DNA from 4 places in the Pradoshia sp. TA40_28 genome. Region 1 is predicted to be linked to each of the others. Evidence: predicted binding sites of a transcription regulator. Region 1 holds the regulator's gene; each other region holds the start of a gene.
The links. Region 1 encodes Rex, which represses fermentation and respiration genes when NADH is low (regulators of the CRP and FNR family bind a similar motif). Its sites were predicted from a motif close to TTGTGAAATATTTCACAA; they were not measured.
Positions count from the first base shown of each region.

Region 1 (3,610 bases):
ATCATAATCGGAAAAACGTAAACCGTGTAAGACGGAGCGTACATCTGCTTCCATTTGATATCCACCAGAATTTTTAAATTGCTCTTGCAGACGGTCGTAGTCTTTTAAAACCCGATTATACTTTTGTTCATCATTATAGACAGAAGGATCAGCCATTGATTTTTCTAAGGATCTTAACTCAGCTTCTTGTTTTTGTAAGCTTTCAAAAACAGAAATCATTTCATCCCAAATAGAACGATCTGATTGTAGGCCTGTATTTTGGGCCAAGTATCCAATCGAAACTTCCTTAGGTTTATAGATTTCTCCGCCGTCATGTGAAAGGTGCCCGGCAATGATTTTAAGCAGGGTAGATTTACCTGCACCGTTTCTGCCAACAAGAGCAATCCGGTCTTTCGTTTGAATTTCGAGCTTAATATTAGATAAAATTGCTTCAGCACCATAGTATTTGGATACATTATTAACTTGTAAAATAATCATTATTCTCACCTCAGAAAATACATACCTTAAGTGTAGCCTACAGGGGACAAGCACTGCAACTTAATAGAAAAATTGTGAACGTCCACACAAAAATTACCAAAAACATTTAAAATATTATAAAATAGGAATAGGAGAAGAACCTTGAGTTTATTTCCCTATTTTAAATAAGGGAAAAACTCGTATGGTAGTTGTAAGAAATAATCAGAATTCCTGTTGCATAATCCTATTGTTTTACTAAATAGATGAAATTGCGATAATATAACGAATCCATAAAATAAATATATAAGAATAGGCTCAGGATAGCAGGAATTATGGCAACAAAGAAAACTTCTGATATAATTCTTATGTGTCACCCAATTGCATGAAAAGGAAATAGTTATTGATTTGATTTTGGGAAAGACGCTAACAAGAATAAAAATTATTCGTTCCACTGTAAGTACTGATATTGAAATAGAGGCTTTAATAGCCGCTTTTAGCCGCTTCATTAACTGTTTATGGGTTTGAGCAAAGTGTTAGATGAAGGTATGGCTTGGGGATATAACCAATTAGGACCAGCAAAGCCAACTTGATCATATGGAATACTGATTGACTAGATAGAAAAGGGAGAAGGGAATTCATTTTGCAGGAAAATACTAAAATACCGCAGGCTACAGCCAAGCGACTGCCATTATATTATCGATTCATACAGAATTTACACGCATCAGGAAAACTACGAGTTTCTTCCGCTGAGTTAAGTGAGGCTGTAAAAGTAGATTCAGCCACCATAAGAAGAGATTTCTCATACTTTGGAGCTTTGGGCAAAAAGGGCTATGGTTACAATGTAAATTATCTATTATCCTTTTTTAGAAAGACCTTGGATCAAGATGAAATTACAAAGGTTGCTCTGATTGGAGTCGGTAACCTGGGTACAGCATTCTTAAACTATAATTTCATGAAAAATAATAATACAAAGATTGAAATGGCGTTTGATGTTTCTCCTGACAAAGTAGGAACCTTGATTGGAGATGTTCCGCTGTTCCATATGGATGATTTAGAGAAAAAATTGGCTAAGCAAGATATTAAAGTAGCCATTTTAACGGTTCCTTCGCAGGTTGCCCAATCGATTACCGACCGTTTAGTATCCGCGAACATCAAGGCTATTTTGAATTTTACGCCGGCACGACTAAATGTGCCTGACAGCATTCGGGTTCACCATATTGACCTTGCAGTAGAATTGCAATCATTAGTTTATTTCCTTAAACATTATCCATCTGGAAACACGGAAGAATCAGAATAAAAAAATCTCGAAGGTTAATACCTTCGAGATTTTTTTTATTCCTTTGGTTTTTCATTTTTCATTTTTTTAATTTGCTTATGAATCATTAATAAGCGGATTCCTGAACCAACATCTAGTGTGGCTAGTATAATTAAGAAATAGGTGAAGAAATCCCAACCGCTGCGTGATACATTTTGAACAGCGAAAAAGATAAAAATAGCACCTAAAATTAAATAAGTTGTTGCCATATACAAGGGTGAACGTCTCATAATAAACCTCCGATAAAGCTTTGAACTTTATTAAGCTCTTCCATATATTTTTCTATATCTTCTTTTAAAACTGATTGCACGATTACGACTAGTGTATTCATAGCCACATGAGCAAAAATAGGAACGATGATTCTCTTTGTTTTAACATATAAATAGGCAAATGTGAATCCCATTGCCGTATAAAGCAGGATATGGACAAACTCCATATGAGCCACAGCAAAAATAAGCGAACTGATTAACGCACTTAGGAAAAAGTTCAATCGTTTATGTAAGGTACCAAATACAATTTTCCTAAAAACAATTTCTTCTAAAATGGGCCCCAGTATTGAACTGACGATTATAACAGCCGGCACGGCCTCAATTAGGGCTAGAATATTTTGTGTGTTTTCAGAGCCAGTTGGAATGCCCATAGTTTGTTCAATGGTACCTGCAAGGGATTGTGAAAACAAGGCTAGGAATATCCCACCAATAGCCCATCCGACTGATGCTCCAACACTTGCGCGATCAGATATGTCTCTATTATTTCTTTCATGTCTCAAAAGAAATAGAGTAATGATGAAGGCAAGAATGAAACTTATTACAATCCAATACCCCGCTGCCAATATCCTCGCCCGTTCCAAGGGAATATCTGTGTTCGAGAAGTAGGCCAACATTAATGGCCCTCCAAGAATAGAAGAAAATTGCATAGCTATATAGGTGATTAAAATTGACCAATAATGTTTTTTCAAATCAAAAAAGCTCCCTTAATCATTTATATATGTTCAAAAACGTATATCTTTAATTTTAACCGTTTTTACCTCATAGTTACAATCACGAAACATTTTCCTTTGACTCCACTACCATATTTATATAAAAAAGGATATTTTAACTCGTTTTGGGGAAGATAATTAAATGATGATAAAATTTAAAAATTTTAACTTATATCACTTGCAAATCATTGTCTATTTATTTAAACTATAAATTGTGTTAGCACTCAACGTTAAAGAGTGCTAATAAAAATGGAGATAACTTTAAGGAGGTAGTTTTACTTGTTAAAGCCACTAGGAGATCGCGTTGTGATTGAACTTGTCGCACAAGAGGAAAAAACTGCAAGCGGCATCGTGTTACCAGACACTGCCAAAGAAAAACCATCTGAAGGCAAAATTGTAGCGGTAGGAACAGGCCGTGTCCTTGAGAATGGTGAGCGTGTAGGATTGGAAGTATCTGAAGGCGATCATATTATCTTCTCTAAATATGCAGGTACAGAAGTTAAATTCGAAGGTAAAGAATACTTAATTTTACGTGAAAGCGACATTTTGGCCGTTATTGCTTAATTAAAATGTCGATTAAAAAATAACATACTAAAAACTTTGAGGAGGTAATTTTCGTATGGCAAAAGATATTAAATTTAGTGAAGAAGCTCGCCGCGCTATGTTGCGTGGGGTTGATGCATTAGCTGATACAGTAAAAGTTACACTTGGACCAAAAGGACGTAACGTTGTTCTTGAAAAGAAATTTGGTTCTCCACTTATCACTAACGATGGTGTAACAATCGCGAAAGAAATCGAGCTAGAAGACGCATTTGAAAACATGGGTGCTAAATTAGTTGCGGAAGTAGCAAGCAAAACAA
Region 1 covers NZ_JCATZO010000016.1:4,847-8,456, forward strand. The annotation lists gene AC58NB_RS16050 (ABC-F family ATP-binding cassette domain-containing protein) at 1-477, opposite strand, end outside; gene AC58NB_RS16055 (cyclic pyranopterin monophosphate synthase MoaC) at 777-842, shown strand; gene AC58NB_RS16060 (redox-sensing transcriptional repressor Rex) at 1,094-1,753, shown strand; gene AC58NB_RS16065 (YdiK family protein) at 1,789-2,001, opposite strand; gene AC58NB_RS16070 (CPBP family intramembrane glutamic endopeptidase) at 1,998-2,729, opposite strand; gene groES (co-chaperone GroES) at 3,030-3,314, shown strand; gene groL (chaperonin GroEL) at 3,370-3,610, shown strand, end outside.

Region 2 (3,610 bases), on a different contig from region 1:
GAGCGTCAATTTCACTTTATTAAATATGGTGTACTGAATAAGCCTTGAACTTGTTAAGAAACAGGTTCAAGGCTTTTATTATAAAGTCCAGGTAGCTTTTACTCGAATGTATATGGTCTTTAAAGATAGCAGGCTGCTTATCTTCGAAATGGTATTATAGGCATCCAGCGATTGATCAGTGTCTGTAAAAACACCTTATTATATAGCCGCTAATTTATTCGCTTCTGGTATGTTTTCGGATTATCGGGAGGAAGCGAAACTCGCGAGTAAGTCACGAGCGACATTAACTATTCTTGCAGAACATTGGGCAGAAACAGCTAGGGTTTTTACGGAGAAAATTTCACCTAAATCAAAGATTAAAGTCCTCGGTGGACATCTGATGTTCTGGGAATATAGTGAAGCCTTTAATCAATCAATTGGTGAATTTTTAGACGGCAATAAGTGAACATAGATTGTAATTTGCAGCTGATCTTAGAAGAATGATATATTGCAGCATATAAAGCCAATAAAAAACTCCTGTCTGCTTACTTAGCGGACAGGAGTTTTAATTGTATTAATTAACGATGCTGAATAACCCTTTAATATGTGATAGATAACGGATATTACTTGCTTCTTTCATCAATGTAGCCGGTAAGCCTTTTAATGGCGTAGAATTGCCGCCAATAACGGCTACACCGTCTTTACGACCAAGACTTGCCAATGTACCTGAGTTTACTGGAGCAAATACTTCAGGAAGAGTACCTTTAATGGAAGCCGCAATATTGTATCCAATCAATTCGCCCATTTGCCAAGCCATTTGTGCAGTTGGCGGGTATGGTCTTGCACCAGGAGCAGGGAAGACAACTGCACTGTCACCAGCAATGTAAACATCAGGATGTGATGTGGATTGAAGATACTCATTAACCGTTGCACGGTTACGATCTACAGCTAAACCGGACTCGCCGACAACTGGAAGACCTTGTACGCCGCCAGTCCATACAAATGTATTGGCGATAATTTGTTGTCCATCTTTTAAATCGATCACATTTCCATTTACACCTGTGACAGGAAGTCCAGTCAAGAATTGAACTCCACGATTTTCTAAGCTTGTCATAGCACGTTCAATTAAATGATCTGGAAGCATAGGTAAAATTTTTGGACCTGCTTCAACTAGAATAAATTTAAGCTCAGAAGGATCAACCATATATTGTTTAGCAACTTTAGGTGTCGTATCTGCAATTTCCCCAACTAATTCAACACCGGTTAGTCCGCCACCGCCGATAACAATCGTTGCATCTGCTGGATTTTTCGTTTTTGCATATTCTTTAATTCGATCTTCGATATGCTTGTTAATTTTATTGGCATCATCCGCTGATTTTAAGACCATGCTATTTTCTTCAAGACCAGGAATGCCGAAATAAGCAGTTTGGCTGCCTAAACCAACGACTAATTTATCATAAGTTAAGATTTTTCCACTTGAAAGAGTTACCTTTCTTTCATCAGCTGAAATAGATTCAACCTTAGAGATAAGTAGATTAATGTCTTTTCCTTTAAACAAACGATCTAATGGCATAGCAATTCTGCCTTCACTAATATTGCCTGCTGCCAAACGATGCAATTCAGTAATAATTTGATGTGTCGGATATTGGTTAACAACTGTAATAGTAGCTTCTTCAGGAGTTAAATGCTGACGTGCAGACAATGCTGAAAGAAGACCGCCATATCCTGCTCCTAAGATAACAATTTCTTGTGCCATGATATGTTCCACCCTTGTTTGTAGTATTTTTAAACCCAGTATTTTTCAAAAATCATATAATAAGTGCTTATAAACTAAATGAATAAGTATTTATTTAGAACGTTCGTTGCTTATTTGAAGATAAGCATTGGCAAAACGAAGAACCTTTTGGATTTGCGGATCTTTAAGCATTTTCATCAAACCAAACACACTGACGACTTCTTTGCTTTGTTCTGCTCTTTCTTTTGCTTCTATTGCATTGGCAGCAATATTTTTGGCTGTTTTCGTAACAGGCTCTGCAAATTCCTTCGCAGTATTGGCAAAATCACTCACCAATACTTGATCTGTAGCTAGGGATTGTGCAATTTCATAAGATTTGTTCAATGCTGTTACAACTTCAGTTAATTGTGGTAATTGATTTAATAGAGTAATTAATGATTCCTGAACTTCTGGTTTTGATAATTGAGAGAGCAACTCTTCTTGTGAAGCTACTGGAGAAGATTGTGTCTCTACTTGCTGTTTCAATGTGTCTGACATAGCAAATACCCCATTTCTGTTTGTTATAGCAAAAAATTAAATTAGTTATTATTATATAACCATAAATTCTCTACTTTAAGCATACTCCTTGTGTATACATTCACAAAACGATTTGCTCTAAGAAAGCGTTTCCAATTTTAAAAAATACTATTTTCACTATGTTGATAGTGTAAATTCTGTTAAATCATCTATTTTGGGTAGGTTTTACCTGTTTATTAGAAGATGAATGAATCGATTTTAGAGGTTTTATTAGAAGGTTTTATAATAGTGGAATAATGAATGGAATAAAAAAGTAGACTCCCCGAGGAGAGTCTACTTTTTATTTTATTCTTGCTCACCGATAATTGTGTCAGCAATGTTCTTAGCATGGTCGCCGATTCGTTCGAGATTACTTAAAATATCAACATAAACGAGGCTTGCTTGTGCAGAACAGGATCCATTATTTAAACGGATAACATGTTGCTTTCTTAATTGGCGCTCCATCTTATCGATTTTGCGTTCCAACTCAAGCACCTTGTATGCACTTTGCTTATCGTTATGTTCTATGGCTGCGATTGCTTCTTTAACAGCTTCAATAGTAGTAGTGAACATTTGAGACATGCCTTCTGTCGCTTCATCAGTGAATGTTGCTTTATTTGCATTTTTATACTCTGCAAATTCGAGGATATTCTCAAAATGATCTCCAATTCGCTCAATATCTGTGATCGTATGCATCAGAATATTATGTTCATCTGATTCATGGGCAGACAATGAACTTGTTGAGACTTTAACAAGATAATCTGTTATTTTGTGATCCAAATTATTTAGAGCCTCTTCAATTTGATTACCCGTATTTAATGAAGAAGTATCATTCGTTAACAAGTAGTTATACGTTTCTTCCAATCCTTTTATCGCAAACTCGCCCATTCGCAATGTTTCCTTTTTAGCCTGTCCAAGTGCAATGGACGGAGATTGGTCGATGATTCTTTCATCTAAATGCTCAGGTTTATACTCAATCACAGTATCTTTTCCTGGGATGAGTTTAGTAACTGCCCAAGCATATACACCGATGAATGGAATCATGATCAGTGTATTCGTAATGTTGAACGTTCCGTGTGCAAAGGCGATTGTCATTTCCGGATTCAAACCGAGCGTTTGCTGGAACCAATTGATAAGAGCGGTAAATGGTACGAGCAAAATCATAAAGATGATGGTTCCAAACACATTGAAAAGGATGTGTACGCAAGCTGCGCGTCTAGCTGCAATTGATGCACCAATTGACGCAAGAAGAGCAGTAATGGTTGTTCCGATATTATCACCGAATAGTACGGGTAAAGCACCTTGGAGATCAATAAGCCCTTCACCAAATAATCCCTGAAG
Region 2 covers NZ_JCATZO010000009.1:9,253-12,862, forward strand. The annotation lists gene AC58NB_RS12765 (TetR/AcrR family transcriptional regulator) at 1-48, shown strand, start outside; gene AC58NB_RS12770 (hypothetical protein) at 179-445, shown strand; gene AC58NB_RS12775 (NAD(P)/FAD-dependent oxidoreductase) at 554-1,735, opposite strand; gene AC58NB_RS12780 (DUF1641 domain-containing protein) at 1,826-2,251, opposite strand; gene AC58NB_RS12785 (Na/Pi cotransporter family protein) at 2,576-3,610, opposite strand, start outside.
Region 2: AC58NB_RS12780 (DUF1641 domain-containing protein) is a predicted target of Rex. The motif match lies at 2,340-2,357, and genes of this name have one in related genera.

Region 3 (3,610 bases), on a different contig from region 1:
GTTAACAGTGTCCCAATACCGGCAATTTGAATCGCAATACTGTAGTAGTTATTCCCTACAGTGGGGCTGAATTCTATACCTGCCAGTGGGAAGTAGGCTGACCAGCCGGCATCCGGTGATCCCCCAATAACGAACGAAATGTTAAATAGCATTGCTCCGGCAAAGAATAACCAGAAGCTAATTGCGTTTAAATAAGGAAAAGCAACGTCACGAGCCCCAATTTGAAGAGGCACTACAATATTCATTAAACCAATGATAAATGGCATTGCCATAAATAAAATCATGATAACGCCATGTGTTGTAAATACTTCATTATAATGCTGCGCATCAAGGAAGCCGCTTTCTGGTCGAGCCAGCTGTCCACGCATCATTAAACCGTCAATACCTCCACGGAATAACATGACTAATGCACAGAGAATATACATAACACCAATACGTTTATGATCAACGGTGGTGAGCCATTCATCCTTAAGCCAGCGCCATTTCTTAAAATAGGTTAAGCCGATAACGATAGCCAGGGACACAGCGACAATACTTACCATTGCACCATAAATTAACGGGCCACCATGTACTATAAATTTATCCCAATCCAAGGTAGTAACTCCTTTCTTATAAAAGCTTTAATTTTAATGATTTGAATGATCTTCGTGTTCTGAATTGCCTTTTTCTGTGTCTTCATCAAAGATATTGTCTGCTTCATCGCTCTCGTTTGATGGAGATGGTTCAGAACCGCCGTTGTGGTGTCCTTCAGGTGGAGGACTGAAATCCAAGTGAGTAGAAGAATAGGCTTGTCTGCCGACGTGTGCTGTATCAAGCAGTTTTTCAAATTTTTCTTCTGTTAATTTACCTTCATTTGCTTTCACATCACTAACCCATTCTTCGAAATCATCCGGAGTCATAGATAGTGCTTCAAAATCCATATGGGCGTAGCCTTCGCCACTGAAGTTTGCATTTCTTCCCATCATGGATGCTGGTGTTTCAGCTACAAAGTTTAGTTTAGTTACCATGTCACTCATGGCATATTTCTGACCGCCAAGCTGTGGAATCCAGAAGCTTGTAATTGGTCCATATGAATATAGACGGAATTCTACGACTCTATCAGTTGGAATGTTTACATAGTTAACCGTTTCAATACCTTGTTCTGGATAACTAAAATGCCATTTCCAGTTTGAAGAAGCTGCATAGATTACCAATGGTTTTTGATCTTCATAGCCTTTTGGTTTTCCTTCTACTTCAAAAGTAGTTTTCACAGTAACTACTGCTAAAATAGCTACAATGATAATCGGAATGATGGTCCATGTTATTTCAAGCGCTTTGCTGCCTTCCATATGAGGAGGCTCGTAATCTTTTGGAGCTTTGGATGCACGATATTTATATAAAATAACGATAAAAAGTACATAAACTATAATCACAACAGCTGCCATTAAAGCCATTGAGAAAAGAATGGCATTAGATTGTGTTTTCGCTACAGGACCGTTTGTGTCAAATACAACCCAGTCACATCCTGCTAACATAAGAATAGACGCCATCATGGAACTTAAAAGTGCCCATTTTTTATTCATATTTTTCCCCTTCCTAATGTAATAAGTAAATTTGAGCTATGTAAGGAAAATTGATGTAAATCTGCACACTGATGTAGTTATAATTTCCCTTGCTTGTAGCTATTTAGGTATAATTCATACATTTGCCATACCCCTGATTTTCAATATAATAACTGAATTTCAAAATTACAAATATATGAAACCAAAAGAAGAGATGGAAATCTCCAATTATGACAAAGTTGTGAACAAATTAACATTTAATTATATTATTAGAATTAAATGTAAAAATACTCGTTTGAAAGTTACATTTTAGGCGAATACTAGGTTACAAAATTTGAAAGTGCCTATTATACAGAAAAAGACTTTCGATCAGTATCTAAAAGGCTTAAACTTATGGATAAAAGTAGAAAAGTAAAACGGGAGTTATATAATGAAAGAAAAAGAGTATGATAATTTATTACATATAAATACGATCGGCGATCAAGCTGGATTTTATCATTCCCTGCATTATCACCGGTATGAACCAACACCGTACTGGATCTTGGAAAGATTATTGGCTGAGTACGACATTAAAAGTGACGACCATGTCGTGGATTTCGGATGCGGAAAGGGAAGGTTAAATTTCTTTCTTCATTACAAAACTGGAGTATATATAAGCGGGATTGAAATGAATGAACAATTTATTCATGAAGCTAAAGAAAATCTTAAGAACTACACATACAAGGGGAAAGAGCGTATTAAGTTTCACTGTTGCCTGGCTGAGGAGTTTGAGATCCAGCCAACCGATAATCGGTTCTATTTCTTTAATCCTTTTACGATTCAAATTTTCCGCCAAGTTCTTAATCGTATCCTGTTATCCGTTGAAGAGACATATCGCGAAGTGCATCTGATATTGTATTATCCATCTGAGGATTATATATACTATCTAGAAAACCACACAATATTTGAACTGTATAAAGAGATTATTTTGACAGAAGCGAATCCGCTTGAAAGAATTCTTATTTATCGGCTTGCTTATTAATTAGAGTAAAGGAATTCAAGTGGAGAAGCCTTTAGTCACATATAGTTCGAGTGAATATAAGGAAAGTATGTGAAGCGGTATCCTCGAAGGAGATTGGAGAATAAATAAAGTGTAATAAAGCTGTATCTCAACTGGAAAAGAGTCGGGCTCAATCAGAATTTGGAGCGCCTGCTCTTTTTCTCGATAAAGCAAAGAAGGTTTTTGACCAGGGGATATCTGGAATATTGATCGTCATGTGATACTATAGATTTAAAGTAGAGACATAAAATACGACATCCTATAGATAAACCAATTTGGGGGGCAAGACGTATGAATCCATATATGAAAGTCGCTGTAGAAGAAGCGTACGAAGGAATCAAGCAAGGGCATGGCGGACCGTTTGGAGCTGTTATAGTCAAGGATGGAACGATCATTGGTAAGGGCCATAACAGGGTGATTAAGGAGCTTGACCCAACCATGCATGGAGAAATTGTTGCCATTAAAGAAGCATGCCGTCAGATAAATCACTTTGATTTATCTGGAGCAGAGCTTTATACAACGGCTGAACCTTGTCCAATGTGTTTAGGAGCCATACTTTGGGCCGGCATAACGAAGGTTTATTATGGATGCGATCGATTAGATACGGATAAGATTGGTTTTAGAGATGATATTTTTTATAAAATGATTGATGGGAAGCTATCGTATGATTTGCTCCAAGTTGATCATAAAGAATGTGATGAACTATTCAAAGCATATCAAGTAATGGAGAATAAAGTGTCTTATTAAAATCTCTAAACTTTTATAAAAAAATCAACTATAACTCTCGGTTAGATAGAATACCGTCATTTCTAATCTAGTCCTAAAGGAGAATGCATATGTCAGGTAGTTCTCATGTTATTCCAACTAATGATTTCAAGAAAATATTGTTAGAACGCCGTTCCATCAAAAGTTATGATCCATCGGTGAAAATCAGTCGTGAAGAAATGACTGATATAATTAGCGAAGCGACACGAGCGCCATCTTCAACGAATCTTCAGCCTTGGCATTTTCTTGTCATTGAAAGTGATGA
Region 3 covers NZ_JCATZO010000009.1:90,129-93,738, forward strand. The annotation lists gene qoxB (cytochrome aa3 quinol oxidase subunit I) at 1-593, opposite strand, end outside; gene qoxA (cytochrome aa3 quinol oxidase subunit II) at 627-1,562, opposite strand; gene AC58NB_RS13120 (methyltransferase domain-containing protein) at 1,972-2,562, shown strand; gene AC58NB_RS13125 (nucleoside deaminase) at 2,872-3,327, shown strand; partial or broken gene AC58NB_RS13130 (nitroreductase family protein) at 3,411-3,610, shown strand, end outside.
Region 3: qoxA (cytochrome aa3 quinol oxidase subunit II) is a predicted target of Rex. The motif match lies at 1,781-1,798, and genes of this name have one in related genera.

Region 4 (3,610 bases), on a different contig from region 1:
AACCACATGCCTTTAGCTGCATCGAGCGCTGAGCCTCCACCTAAAGCAACAATCACGTCGGGTTCAAAACTGTGCATTAATTTAGCTCCCTTGAAAACTGTTTCATCAGAAGGATCCGGTTCTACATCCGCAAACATTTCAATGGCTTCAATCCCTTTATTTTTCCATAGATATTCTTTGACAATATCCACATAACCGAGATTTACCATACCAGGATCCGTTACTATAAAAGCACGTTTGATTTTCCTCATTTTTGCTAAATATTGAGTTGAATATTTTTCAAAGTAAATTTTAGGCGGCAATTTGAACCATTGCATATTATTACGTCGTTGTGTCATCTTCTTCACGTTAATTAGGTGAGTAGCTGATACGTTCTCAGAAACTGAGTTATTTCCATAAGAGCCACAGCCCAGTGTTAAAGATGGGATGAAGGCATTATAGATATCACCAATTCCCCCTTGAGCAGATGGAGCATTGACAATGATACGGCAAGCCTTCATTTTCAAGCCATATTCCCGTTGGATCTGCTCATCTGTGCTATGAATAACGGCTGAATGTCCAAGTCCGCCAAGGTTCAGCATATCCATACAAGCACTGAATCCCTCTTCTGTAGATTTCACGCGGATACAAGCCAATACCGGGCTTAATTTTTCACGAGATAAAGGATATTCTGGACCAGCACCCTCAATTTCGGCAATTAAGATTTTTGTATGCTCCGGTACTTTAATTCCAGCCATTTCAGCTATATCAGTAGCAGATTTACCAACAATATTGGCGTTAACAGCGCAAGTACTTTCATTAATAACAAGACCTTCAAGCTTCTTCAATTCTTTGCCATTTACAAAATAGCAGTTATTTTTAATAAACTCTTGTTTAACCTCTTCATAAATTTCATCATCGACAATAATCGCTTGCTCAGATGCACAGATCATCCCATTATCAAACGATTTGGATAAAATGACATCATTGACTGCACGTTTTAACTTAGCTGATTTTTCGATATAGCATGGTACGTTACCAGGACCAACACCTAGTGCCGGTTTACCTGTGGAATAAGCTGATTTAACCATTCCTGCTCCACCTGTAGCCAGTACTAACGCAATATCTTTATGATTCATCAATTGCTTGGTTGCTTCAATTGATGGATATTCAATCCATTGGATGCATCCTTTAGGTGCGCCGGCAGCCACAGCCGCATCATGTAGGATTTGTGCTGCCATCTTCGAGCTTTGCTGTGCGGATGGGTGGAAAGCAAATATGATAGGATTACGTGTTTTAATCGATATTAGGGCTTTAAACATAGTAGTGGAAGTTGGATTCGTAACAGGCGTAACCCCGGCAACAATCCCAACAGGCTCTGCAATGTCCAGTACACCTGCTTGTTCATCTTCATATATAACACCAACGGTTTTATCATATTTAATACTATGCCAAATATATTCAGTTGCAAATATATTTTTCGTACATTTATCTTCATAAATCCCTCTTCCAGTCTCTTCTACTGCCATTTTAGCTAAAAGCATATGTTGGTCAAGACCGGCAATCGCCATTTGATGAACAATATCATCGACTTTTTCCTGATCAAAGGTTTCAAATGTTCGAAGGGCAGATTTTCCATTTTCAATTAACGCTTCAATCATCTCAGACACGGCAAGGACTTCTTCTATTTGTTCTTCTTTAATACCCATTTTTATTTCCTCCTTGTAGAAAACCATTTGCTGGTCACTAATAGTCCCACAGGGATAAATAGTGTCCCTATTAGCGAAAAAAATTTTGGCGTACTATCTAACAACTAAATACTATCAGATTATTCAAAAATAATCTGTAAATAAATTGTGAACACCTTAACCTATATCTCGAAATATTTGTGAAACATTTCACATACTTAGTATATTCTCATTGTAAGCAGATGTCTATCTTTTACAGCTGATTTTTAAAATTGAGTCCTTTATCCTAGGACTTTACTATTCGGTTTCCTCTCTTTCTTGAAGCAACAGAGTACGACTATTAATCAAGTGTTTATAGTGGACAATAAAAGAATCTCAAGTAAAGTAATTCTTATATAGACTAGAAAGGAGAACAAATCTAATGTACAAAAAAGCACTCATACTAGTAGGCTTGTTTTTTTCATTAGCTGCCTGCTCTTCCGACAATGAAGAATCTCAAAAGCCTCAAACGGAAGAAGAAAAAATATATGCTAATAATTGCGCTTCCTGTCATGGTAATGCGTTAGAAGGATCTGCCGGTCCAAAGTTAGAAGATATAGGAAGTAAAATGAGCAAAGAAGAAATCCTGGAAATCATCAATAATGGCGGGAATGGAATGCCATCGGAGTTAATTCAGGGGGAAGAGGCAGATAAGGTAGCTGCATGGCTTGCGAAGAAAAAATAAAGGATGCAAAAAAGGATCAATCGGTCCATTCTCTTTATAAATTTTAGAAACTAGGGTTAAAAAGAAAGCAAGAATTATAAGAAATGCCGTCACCATATGATGACGGCATTTCCTATTGTTCTGTATATTCTTTTTGTCTATCTTGTATAGAAAATTGTTGTGACGCTAAACAAATCTGATTATCATACATTTTTTGAGCCATGACTTTCTTTACTAATAAGGCTGCGTCTAAATAATGTTCATCATCCACAGTAGCCTTAACGGAGAATCGATAGCCAAAGGGGCTGCTATCTAAAGAAGATAATCCATGGACTTGATAGGGTTCAAGATATTCATTGTTTATATCCGTTTTGAGATAATAGAAATACTTTTCGTTAAGCTCAACACAGGCCTCAGCAAGTAACTCTTCTATTTTAGCAGGGTTCTCTTTGAAACTAACAATTACACTCTCAAAAATCCTTCTTTTTTCAACATTTCCATTCTCAACCTTGCGGATTTCACCATTGGGTACAGTCATTAGCTTTCCATTCACTAAGCGGATTTTCACCACTCTAAATCCCATTTCCTCGACCGTTCCACCGTCTATCTCCCCATTCACATGGACAAAATCCCCACGCTGAAATTGTTTTTCAAATATCATGAAAAACCCGGCTAAAAGATCAGTCATAATCTTTTGGGCCCCAAGCCCCACTACTATTCCTAATACTCCACCAGCCACAAGTATATTTTTAATATCTACAAATGGTTTAATCATAGCGAGAATAATAATAAAAAAGGCTAAATAAGTAGACGTGTTTCGTACGACAGATTCAATTGTTTGTTCCTTTTTCTCACTAAGAAAATGGGTATGTTTAAAAAATTTGTGCAGAATAAACCTAACCAAATAGATTAATGCATACGTGATTATAACTGTATAAAGAATAGATAAGCCATAACTTTTAAGTTGAGACCAGTCAATATTGATAGTATTTTGTATTCTATTAAAAAAATCCATTTCCATCCCCCATTTAGCATCAAGCTTACTAAATTCTACTAAAAAACTCTGTTGTTATCCAAGTATAGCAGAAGGATCCTTATAATTAATTCTAACTTCTTTGCTTTTCTTAAAAAAAAGAATCCGAATTTAAATTCGGATTCTTTCCTATATGTGAGATTTTGTTGTATCAGTATTAACCGATAGAACCTTCCATCTCAAATTTAATTAATCTGTTCATTTCAA
Region 4 covers NZ_JCATZO010000010.1:65,135-68,744, reverse strand. The annotation lists gene adhE (bifunctional acetaldehyde-CoA/alcohol dehydrogenase) at 1-1,688, opposite strand, end outside; gene AC58NB_RS13700 (c-type cytochrome) at 2,089-2,391, shown strand; gene AC58NB_RS13695 (mechanosensitive ion channel family protein) at 2,504-3,385, opposite strand; gene sufB (Fe-S cluster assembly protein SufB) at 3,561-3,610, opposite strand, start outside.
Region 4: adhE (bifunctional acetaldehyde-CoA/alcohol dehydrogenase) is a predicted target of Rex. The motif match lies at 1,866-1,883, and genes of this name have one in related genera.